2 regions of the Aeromicrobium phoceense genome follow, and region 1 is predicted to be linked to the other one. Evidence: predicted binding sites of a transcription regulator. Region 1 holds the regulator's gene; the other holds the start of a gene.
The links. The regulator HrcA, encoded in region 1, represses chaperone genes, less so after heat shock. The targets are predictions, from matches to a motif close to TTGGCACTCGNNNNNNNCGAGTGCCAA.

Region 1 (5,470 bases):
GCGTCGTGCTGGTCGGGATGAGCGAGCGCTCGTCGCGCCAGGGCATCACCCAGCTGGCGAAGGCCCTGTTCGACCAGGGCGCGGCCGAGAAGGTCATCGTCGCCGGCATGCCGAAGCTGCGCGCCGCCATGCACCTCGACACCGTCTTCACGTTCGCCGACCGCGACGTCGTCACGATCTACCCCGAGATCGTCAACACGATCCACGCGTTCACGATCCTGCCCGGCGAGGGACTGCCCGGCATCGAGGTCATCGACCACGAGGACGCGCTCTTCGTCGACGTCGTCGCCGAGGCCCTCGGGGTGGAGAAGTTCCAGATCGTCGAGACCGGCGGCAGCGAGTACGACACCGAGCGCCAGCAGTGGGACAGCGGCAACAACCTCGTCGCGCTGGAGCCGGGCGTCGTCATCGCCTACGACCGCAACACCCACACGAACTCGCTGTTGCGCAAGGCCGGCATCGAGGTGATCGAGATCGTCGGAGCCGAGCTCGGCCGCGGCCGCGGGGGCGGGCACTGCATGACGTGCCCGATCATCCGCGACCCGCTCGATGCCTGAGGAGTCAGGAGCGCGCCGACGCTGGGTGCGGCTCGGCCTGGTCGCGGTCCTGCTGACGGTCATCGTCGTGGTGATCCGCGGGCTGCTGGGCGACATCGACTGGGAGCAGGTCCGCACCGCGATCGCCAAGCTCGCGCCGTGGCAGTTCGCCGTCCTCGTGATCGGGCTGCTGGTGCGTCAGTTCCTCAATGCCCTGCCGCTCGCCCTCTTCATCCCGGGGTGTCCGCCGATCAGGGCCATGCAGAACGACCAGGCGGCCATCCTGATGACCACGGTCGCCCCGCCGCCCTCCGACGTCGTGCTGCGGCTGGCGATGTTCGGGTCCTGGGGGATCCCGGCGCCGGCGGGCCTGGCCGGCACCGTCATGAACACCGTGACGTTCTACGTGGTGCGATTCGGCGCGCCGCTGCTGGGGATCGCGCTGATGCTCGCTCTCGGCACGTTCTACCTCGGCGAGTTCGTCCCCGCCGTCCTGAGCGGTTCGGTGAGTGCCGCACTCCTGGCCGTCGTGTGGCTGGCGTTCCGCGGCGAGGCGTTCACGGTGGGTTTCGCCCGCCGGCTGGGACGGTTCGTCGGACGGATGCGCCACGGGGTCGACCCCGAGGCGTGGGCTGCCTGGGCGGCGGACTTCCGCGGGCGCGTCGTCGACCGCGTCCCGTGGGCACTGCCGCGCTCGGTGCTCGCCCTCGTGGCGATGGTCGTCGTCGATGCGACGCTGATCGTCGCGTCGCTGCGGTTCGTCGGGGTCACCGCGTCGGAGGTTCCCGCCATCGAGGTGCTCGTGGCCTTCCTCGTCGCCTACCCGCTGACGCTGTTCCCCTTCTCGGGGCTGGGCATCCTCGACGCGGTCGTCGTCGCGACCCTGCTGGCGATCGAGGCCGGCGCGGACGAGGCCGAGCTCGTGGCGGGCTTCGTGATCTGGCGCACCATCACGATCGCGGGGCCGCTGGTGCTGGGGCTGCTCTCCGTGGGGCTGTGGAAGCTGCAGCTGCTCAGGGCGAGGTGACGAAGTCGATGAGCTCCTCGACCCGGCCCAGGAACGCGGGCTCGAGGTCGGTCCAGGAGTCGACCCGGCCGAGGATCGCCTTCCAGGCCCGCGCGATGTCGGCCTGGTCGTCGTGCGGCCAGCCGAGGTGGGCGCAGATGCCGCGCTTCCACTCGATGCTCCGCGGGATCGTCGGCCAGGCGTCCATGCCGAGCCGCTGCGGCTTGATCGACTGCCAGACGTCGACGTAGGGGTGCCCGACCACGAGCAGGTGCGGCACGTGCGCGACCTCGTCGGCGAGACGCTGCTCCTTCGAGCCGGGCACCAGGTGGTCGACGAGCACGCCGAGCCGGCGCTTCGGACCGGGGGAGAAGTCGCGGACGATCGCCGCCAGGTCGTCGATGCCGTTGAGGTACTCCACGGCCACGCCCTCGGCGCGCAGGTCGTCGCCCCAGACCTTCTCGACGAGCTCGGCGTCGTGGCGGCCCTCGACGTAGATCCGGCTGGGCAGCGCGACCTTCGCCCGGGTGTCGGCGGCGATCCGCGAGCCCGAGGCGGTGCGGGTGGGCGCGGCCTTCCCCTTCGGCGTGGGGGCGACCAGCACGACCGGCTTGCCCTCCAGGAGGAAGCCGGGGCCGAGCGGGAAGACCTTGCGTCGCAGGCGCCGGTCCTCGAGCTGGACCGTGCCGAGGTCGCGCTCGACGCGCATGATCTCGCCGACGAAGCCCGTGGAGGCCTCCTCCACGACGAGGCCGGTGTCGGCGGCCACCTCGGTGGAGCGGCCGCGGGCGGGCCGGCGCCAGTCGCCGGAGAGGACGTCGGAGCCGTAGCGGTCAGCCATGGCCGAACCACACTCCCAGGAGTCGCTGGTGGAAGTCCTCGACGTCGTCCTTGGTGCCGCTGTCGAGGGTGTCGTGCACGATCAGCCCGATCGCCAGGTCGACCGCCGCGGGCCAGCTCTCGGGCACGGTGGCGGGGATCTCGTCGGTGACGAGTGCGCCCAGCGCGACGTCGGGGGAGTGGCCGGGCCGGGTGACCACCATGACCAGCTCGCCGCCCTCGGGGCCGTGGCCGAGGTGGCTGACCTCGACGAAGGCCTCGCCCACGGCACTCGCCCAGACCGCGGCCATCGTCCCGCCGCGCGACTCGTGCGCGACGGTGGTCCCGTCGGGGGCCGTCACGGCGTAGGCGGTGTACACGAGCACCTGGCCGCCGTCGGCGACCTCGATCGCGCCGTCGGGGCGTACGGAGACCTCACTCACCCCGACAGGTTGCCATGCCGCCCGGCGGCCTCCGCGCAGGCGCACCGCCCTCGACGACCTCGGTAGACTGGCACTGGTCAGGTTCGAGTGCCAGCAGCGTGGGAGGTGACAGCGTGATCGAGGACCGTCGGCTCAACGTCCTGCGAGCGATCGTCGAGGACTACGTCGCCACGCAGGAGCCCGTCGGCTCCAAGGCGCTCGTCGAGCGTCACCGCCTCGGCGTCTCGTCGGCCACGATCCGCAACGACATGGCGGCCCTCGAGGACGAGGGCTACCTCACGGCGCCGCACACCAGCGCCGGCCGGATCCCCACCGACAAGGGCTACCGGATGTTCGTCGACCGGCTGGCCGAGGTCAAGGCGCTCTCGGTCGCCGAGCGCCGCGCCATCGAGACGTTCCTCTCGGGCGCCATCGACGTCGACGACATCGTCATGCGCAGCGTGAAGATCCTCGCGCAGCTGACGAACCAGGTCGCGATCGTCCAGTACCCGTCGCTCACGCGCTCCACCGTCCGTCACGTGGAGCTCGTCGCGCTCGAGGGCTCGCGCGTGCTGATCGTCGTGATCACCAGCAGCGGCCGCGTCGAGCAGCGCATCGTCGAGCTCGCGCAGACCCCCGGCGAGGGCCTGCTGAGCGACCTCAAGTCGCGCATCGTCCGCGCCACGCTGGGCGAGCGGCTGCCCGAGGCCTCGCTGCGGCTGGCCGAGCTGATCGACACGTTCGCCACCGACGACCGCCCGGTCGTCACCTCGATCGTCACGACCCTGGCGAACACGTTCTCCAACGAGCGCTCCGACGAGCGGGTGGCCGTCGGCGGCACGGCGAACCTCGCGCGCTTCGGCGCTGACTTCGACACCGCGATCCGTCCCGTGCTGGAGGCGATGGAGGAGCAGGTCGTGCTGCTGCACCTGCTCGGTGAGGCCACGGTCGGACCGCACGTGCGGATCGGGCGCGAGACGGGCCGCGACGACCTGTCGGGCACGGCCGTCGTGTCCAGCAACTACGGACCCGACGGCGAGAGCTTCGCCCAACTGGGCACCATGGGACCGACGCGCATGGACTACCCCGCCACGATGGCCGCCGTCGGCGCCGTCGCCCGCTACGTCGGGCGGATCCTCGCCGACGGCTGAGCGATCCACCCCAGGAATTGCGAGAGAGAAAGAGACCTTGGACTACTACGAACTGCTGGGCGTGTCCCGCGAGGCGACCCCGGAGGAGCTGAAGAAGGCGTACCGCCGGCTGGCCCGCCAGTTGCACCCGGACGTCAACGACGCCCCCGACGCGTCCGAGCGCTTCAAGGAGGTCACCACCGCCTACGAGGTGCTGTCCGACCCGCAGAAGCGCGCCGTCTACGACCGCGGCGGCGACCCGCTGTCCGGCGGTGGCGGCATGGGCGGCGGCTTCGGCCAGGGCTTCAGCTTCGACGACATCATGGACGCGTTCTTCGGTCAGACGTCCTCGCGCGGTCCGCGCCCGCGCGTGCAGCGCGGCCAGGATGCGCTGCTGCGCCTGTCGATCTCCCTCGCGGAGGCCGCGTTCGGCGTCAGCCGCGAGATCAAGGTCGACACCGCGGTGACGTGTGAGGTCTGCGACGGCACCGGCGCGAACGAGGGCTCCGAGCCGGTCACGTGCGGCACCTGCCACGGCCACGGCAACGTCCACCACGTCCAGCGCTCGCTGCTCGGTGACATCCGCACCTCGCGTCCGTGCCCCACGTGCCACGGCTACGGCACGGTCATCCCCGACCCCTGCCGCGAGTGCAACGGCGAGGGCCGCGTCCGCTCGCGCCGCAGCCTGCAGGTCAACGTGCCCGCCGGTGTCGACGACGGGAACCGGATCCAGCTCGCCGGTGAGGGCGAGGTCGGCGCGGGCGGTGGCCCGGCCGGCGACCTCTACATCGAGGTCAAGGTGGCCCGCCACCCCGTCTTCACGCGCCAGGGCGACGCCCTCGCGTGCCAGATCACGGTGCCGATGACCGCTGCCGCGCTGGGCACCCGCATCGACCTGCCCACCCTCGACGCGGAGCGCGACGAGGTCGACGACGCCGAGCGCTCCGTGCCGATCGAGGTGCCGCCGGGCACCCAGTCGGGCGAGACCGTGGTGGCCCGTGGCTTCGGCGTCCCGCGCCTGCGCGGCTCGGGCCGCGGCGACCTCACCGTGCACGTCGTGGTGGAGACCCCGCGCGAGCTCGACGCCGAGCAGCGCGAGCTGCTCGAGAGGCTCGCCGCCGCGCGCGGCGAGGAGCACGTCGACCCGGTCGTGGGCCACAACTCGCGCTCCGGCGTCTTCGGCCGCATCCGCGACGCCTTCAAGTGAGCCGGTCGCTAGAGTCGGCGCATGGCTGCTGACTGCATCTTCTGCAAGATCGTCGCGGGCGAGATCCCGGCCGACGTCGTCGCCGAGTCCGAGCACACGATCGCGTTCCGGGACATCAACCCGAAGGCGCCGGTGCACGTGCTCGTCGTGCCCAAGGTGCACGAGCGCGACGCGGCCTCCCTCGCGTCGGCGGAGCCGGCCGTCGCGGCCGAGCTGCTGGCCCAGACGCGTGTGGTGGCCTCGCAGGAGGGGTACGAGGACTACAACCTGGTGTTCAACACCGGGGAGAATGCGGGACAGACCGTCTTCCACGCACACGTGCACGTGCTGGCCGGCGTCGACGTCTCGAA
Region 2 (5,470 bases), 430 kb from region 1:
CCGGCCCTCGCCCGCGGACGCGGCGTAGGCCTCGGCGCCGTAGGCCAGCTCGATCCGGTCGCCGGGCAGGGTCCCGTGCAGGATCGCCACCCAGGCTCCCCCGGGCACCGGGAACACGCGTGCGTGCTGTTCGTCCTCAGCCGTCTCGCCGGAGCGGTGGTCGGTGCACCACCACGGGCAGGTGGTCGATGGCGTCGTCATGGGGCAGTCCTATCAACGGGTGCGGACACCGGGTCGACCCCTAGGTTATTGGGCCCGGCGCGCCTTGTCGTCCCCGTGTCTCACCCGCGCGTCGCGGCGTCGCCGGACACGACGAAGGCCCCGGGCGGGTGCCCGGGGCCTTCGTGCGTGACGAGATCGTCAGCAGGGACCGATCAGTGGTTGTGACCAGCGTGATCGTCGGCCTCGTCGGCCGGCTTGTCCACCACGAGGGTCTCGGTGGTGAGCAGCATGGCCGCGATCGAGGCGGCGTTGGCGAGCGCCGAACGCGTGACCTTGACCGGGTCGAGGATGCCCTGCGCGAGCAGGTCGCCGTACTCGTTCGAGGCCGCGTTGTAGCCCTCACCGGACTCGCGGACCTTGGCCACCACGACCTCGCCGGAGACGCCGCCGTTGCGGGCGATCCACTCCAGCGGGGCGTCGGCGCCCTTGCGGACGATGCGCACGCCGAGGGCCTCGTCGCCGGACAGGTTCAGGTCCTGGTCCAGCACGCCGACCGCGTGGACCAGCGCCGAGCCACCGCCGGGGACGATGCCCTCCTCGATGGCCGCGCGGGTCGCCGAGACGGCGTCCTCGATGCGGTGCTTCTTCTCCTTGAGCTCGACCTCGGTGGCCGCGCCGACGCGGATGACGCAGACGCCACCGGCCAGCTTGGCCAGCCGCTCCTGCAGCTTCTCGCGGTCCCACTCGGAGTCGGTCTGCTCGAACTCGGCCTTGATCTGGGCCACGCGGCCCTCGACCTCGGCCTGGTCGCCGCCACCGTCGATGATCGTCGTGTCGTCCTTCGTGATGACGACGCGACGCGCGGTGCCGAGCACCTCGAGGCCGACCTGGTCCAGCTTGAGGCCGACGTCGGGGGTGACGACCGTCGCGCCCGTGAGGGTCGCGATGTCCTGCAGCATCGCCTTGCGGCGATCGCCGAAGGCCGGCGCCTTGACCGCGACGGACGTGAACGTGCCGCGGATCTTGTTCACCACGATCGTGGACAGGGCCTCGCCCTCGATGTCCTCGGCGATGATGAACAGGCTCTTGCCCGACTGGACGACCTTCTCCAGCAGCGGCAGGAGGTCGGACACGGCCGAGATCTTGCCCTGGTTGACGAGGATGTAGGGATCGTCGAGGACGGCCTCCATGCGCTCGGTGTCGGTGACCATGTACGGCGACAGGTAGCCCTTGTCGAACTGCATGCCCTCGGTGAACTCGAGGTCGGTGCCCATGGTGTTGGACTCCTCGACCGTGATGACACCGTCCTTGCCGACCTTGTCGAACGCCTCGGCGATGAGCTCGCCGATGACCGAGTCACGGCTGGAGACCGTGGCGACGGCCGACATGTCCTTGACCGAGTCGACGGCGCGGGCGCGCGAGTGCAGCTCGTTCGTGACCGCCTCGACGGCAGCCTCGATGCCCTTCTTCAGGCCGACCGGGTTGGCGCCGGCCGCGACCGCGCGCAGGCCCTCGTGGACCATGGCCTGGGCCAGCACCGTGGCGGTCGTCGTGCCGTCACCGGCGACGTCGTTCGTCTTGGTGGCGACTTCCTTGGCCAGCTGGGCGCCGAGGTTCTCGAACGGGTCGTCCAGCTCGATCTCACGCGCGACGGACACGCCGTCGTTCGTGATGGTGGGGGCGCCCCACTTCTTGTCCAGGACGACGTAACGGCCCTTGGGGCCGAGGGTGACCTTGACGGTGTCGGCGAGCTTGTCGACACCGCGTTCGAGGGCGCGGCGTGCGTCCTCGTCGAATTCCAGAATCTTGGGCACGAGTGCTCCCTAACGGTTGGCTGGGTGGACTCAGGCGATGACGGCGAGGACGTCGCGGGCGTTGAGGATGAGGAACTCCTCGCCGCCGTGCTTGACCTCGGTGCCGCCGTACTTGCTGAAGAGCACCTTGTCGCCGACGGCCACGTCGACGGGGATGCGCTCGCCGCTGTCGCTGACGCGACCGGGGCCGACGGCCACGACCTCGCCCTCCTGCGGCTTCTCCTTGGCGGTGTCGGGGATGACGAGACCCGACGCGGTGGTCTGCTCGGCCTCTCCGGCCTTGATGACGATGCGATCTTCGAGCGGCTTGATGGTGACCGACACTGGTCGACCTCCCCTTTCGGATGAGTAACGTTCGGTTGGCACTCACTCGGTGGGAGTGCCAGAAGTCAGCCTAGCACCGGCTGGCACTCGACCAAACGGAGTGCCAGAGCGGAGGGCGGGACGGCGCCCGGTGGCAGACTCTGGCGCGTGGATGCGCACACCTTCGCCGAGCTCACGGCCCCCGCGGGGCAGGCTCTGCTGGCCGAGGTGGCCCGCGGCGCGGGGAGCGAGTCCGACCTCGCACTGGGCACGCGACTGCGACGCGACCACCCCGCCGAGCTCGTCGCGGCGGCGGTCACCCAGCACCACCTGCGGCGGCGCGCGGTCACGAAGTTCGGGGCCGACGCCGAGCTCCTCTACTTCACCCCCGACGCCCTCGAGCAGTCCACGCGGGCCCCGGTCGCGGCGCACCGAGCGAGCCGGCTGGCAGCGCTCGGCGCCACGCGCCTGGTCGACCTCGGCTGCGGCATCGGCGGCGACCTGATCGCCGCCGCCCGGGCGGGCCTCGAGGTGCGCGGCGTCGAGCTCGACCCCGTGCGCGCCGCGATCGCGCGAGCCAACCTCGCCGCCCTCGGCCTCGCCGGGACGGTCGAGGTCGGTGACGCCACGACGACTCCGATCGGCGCCGACGAGGTCGCCTTCGTCGACCCTGCGCGCCGCGACGGCGCCGGCCGCACCTTCCGTCTCGACGCGCTCGTGCCCTCGTGGGACTTCGCCATAGGCCTGCTCGAGGGCCGCGCCGTGGCCAAGGTGATGCCGGGCATCGCCCACGACGCCGTCCCGCCGGGCGTGCAGGCCGAGTGGGTCTCGCACGGCGGCGACCTCGTCGAGGCGAGCCTCTGGGGGGCCGGTTTCGGCCAGGACCCGGCCCGTCGCGCCACCGTGCTGCCGCGCGGCGCCACGCTCGTGGGTCGCGGCGCCCGGGCCCACGTCGGGGACGCCCTGTCGCACCTCGTCGAGCCGGACGACGCCGTGATCCGGGCGGGCCTCGTGGCCGAGCTCGCCGAGGACCTCGGCGGCCACCTCCTCGACCCCCGCATCGCCTGGATCACCACGGACTCCCCCGCGGCCACGCCGCTCGGCCGGGCGTTCCGGGTGGTCGAGGAGCTGCCCTTCCGGGAGAAGCAGCTCCGCGCCGCCCTGCGCGAGCGCGACATCGGGACCCTCACGATCAAGAAGCGCGGCGTCGACGTCGTACCCGAACGGCTCGTCGCTCGCCTCAAGCTCACCGGGACCCGCACCGCGACGGTCGTGCTGACCCGCGTGGCCGACGAGGCGCGCGCCTTCCTGGTGGAACGGGAGCGCTGAGCGTGACGTTCGCGGGGTCGACACGCCGGTGCGGACCCCCGGAACGTCACCGCCAGCGATGACCTGGCGCGCGGTAGCGTCGGTCCATGGCCGGCCGCGTGGACCTCAACGTCGATCTCGGCGAGTCGCCCGAGCGGTGGGCGTCCGGCGAGGACGAGCGCCTGCTCCCCCTCGTGACCAGTGCGAACGTCTGCTGCGGCGCGTACGCCGGCGACGACGACCTGATCCGCGCGACGTGCGAGGCCGCGGTCGAGCACGGCGTCGCGATCGGGGCGCAGGTGGGCTACCGCGACCGCGAGGGATTCGGCCGCCGGTTCGTGGACCTGCCGCCCCGTGACCTCGTGGACGAGGTCCGGCGCCAGCTCGACCACCTGCGCGAGCTCGCGGACCGCGTCGGCGGCCTGGTCACCTACCTCAAGCCGCACGGTGCGCTCTACCACCGCATCGGCCACGATCCCCACCAGGCGGAGGCCGTCGTCGAGGCGCTGCTGGCCGACGGGACGCCGCTGCCCCTCGTGGGCATGCCCGGGTCGGTCGCGCTCGAGATGGCGCAGGACTCCGGGATCCGTGTCGTGCTCGAGGGCTTCGCCGACCGCGCGTACACCTCCGAGGGTGGCCTCGTGCCCCGCGACCAGCCGGGTGCCGTGCTGACCGATCCGGCCGAGGCCGCCGCCCAGGCCCTCGAGCTGGTGGGATCGGTGGACTCGCTGTGCGTGCACGGCGACAGCCCGGGCGCCGAGCGCCTGCTGCGCCACGTGCGCGGCGTCCTCGTGGAGCACCGCGTCGAGATCGAGCCCTTCCACTGAGATGAGGATCCTGCCCTGCGGCGATCGCGCCGTGCTGCTCGACTGCGCGGACGCCGACGAGGCCCGTCGCTGGCATGCCGCGCTGCGCGATCGCGGAGCGACGCTCGGTGCGACCACCGTGCTGCTGCGCGGGCGGCCCGAGGAGCTGCGCTCGCTGGTGGGCGCGACCACCCCTGCAGACCTGGCCGCAACCGCCGGGGCCGAGGTGGAGATCCCGGTCGTGTACGACGGACCTGACCTCGAGGCCGTGGCGCGACACTGCGGACTCGACCCGGACGAGGTCGTGCGCCTCCACGGGGCGACGCCGTGGACGGTGGCGTTCGCCGGCTTCGCGCCCGGCTTCGCCTACCTGTCCGGGGGCGATCCCCGCCTCGAGGTCCCGCGGCTCGACCGTCCGCGGCCACGCGTGGAGCCGGGCTCGGTCGGACTCGCCGGCCGGTTCAGCGGCGTCTACCCCCGCGCCTCCCCCGGCGGCTGGCGGCTCATCGGCCGTACCGACGCGCCGCTCTGGGACCTCGATCGCGACGACCCTGCACTACTGCACCCGGGTGACACCGTCCGGTTCGTCGAGGTGACGCGATGACCCTGCGCGTGCTGGAGGCAGGCGCCCTGAGCCTGGTGCAGGACCTCGGGCGTCCCGGGCTGGGCGATCTTGGCGTAGGGCCGTCGGGCGCGTTCGACCGCCGCGCCCTGCGCACCGCGAACCACCTCGTCGGCAATCCGGGCGACGCGGCCGTCGTGGAGGCGCTCGGCGGCGGTCTCGCGCTGGTGGCGACCCTGCCGCACGTCGTGGCCGTCACGGGGGCGGCGGGGCCGCTGACCGTCGACGGCCGGCCGGTCGACTCCGGCCGCCCGCTCGCGCTGCGGCGTGGCGACGTGCTGCGACTCGGGGCGCCGGTCGCCGGGCTGCGCTGGACGGTCGCCGTCGCGGGCGGGATCGCGGTGCCCCCGGTCCTGGGCAGCCGCTCCCGCGACACGCTCGCCTCCCTCGGCCCCGATGCCCTGGCGGCCGGCGACGAGCTCGCGGTGGGTCCTCCCGTCGGACCGGTCTCGCTC

Region 2: a site for HrcA is predicted at 2,381-2,407, ahead of groES (co-chaperone GroES). Genes of this name have one in related genera too.

The regions. Positions count from the first base shown of each region.
Region 1 covers NZ_JACEOG010000001.1:1,732,871-1,738,340, forward strand. The annotation lists gene H1W00_RS08385 (arginine deiminase) at 1-557, shown strand, start outside; gene H1W00_RS08390 (lysylphosphatidylglycerol synthase domain-containing protein) at 550-1,563, shown strand; gene H1W00_RS08395 (DUF3097 domain-containing protein) at 1,550-2,383, opposite strand; gene H1W00_RS08400 (hypothetical protein) at 2,376-2,804, opposite strand; gene hrcA (heat-inducible transcriptional repressor HrcA) at 2,918-3,934, shown strand; gene dnaJ (molecular chaperone DnaJ) at 3,972-5,120, shown strand; gene H1W00_RS08415 (histidine triad nucleotide-binding protein) at 5,142-5,470, shown strand, end outside.
Region 2 covers NZ_JACEOG010000001.1:1,301,117-1,306,586, reverse strand. The annotation lists gene H1W00_RS06280 (hypothetical protein) at 1-201, opposite strand, end outside; gene groL (chaperonin GroEL) at 375-1,976, opposite strand; gene groES (co-chaperone GroES) at 2,007-2,300, opposite strand; gene H1W00_RS17015 (THUMP-like domain-containing protein) at 2,448-3,608, shown strand; gene H1W00_RS06260 (LamB/YcsF family protein) at 3,695-4,414, shown strand; gene H1W00_RS06255 (5-oxoprolinase subunit B family protein) at 4,416-4,997, shown strand; gene H1W00_RS06250 (5-oxoprolinase subunit C family protein) at 4,994-5,470, shown strand, end outside.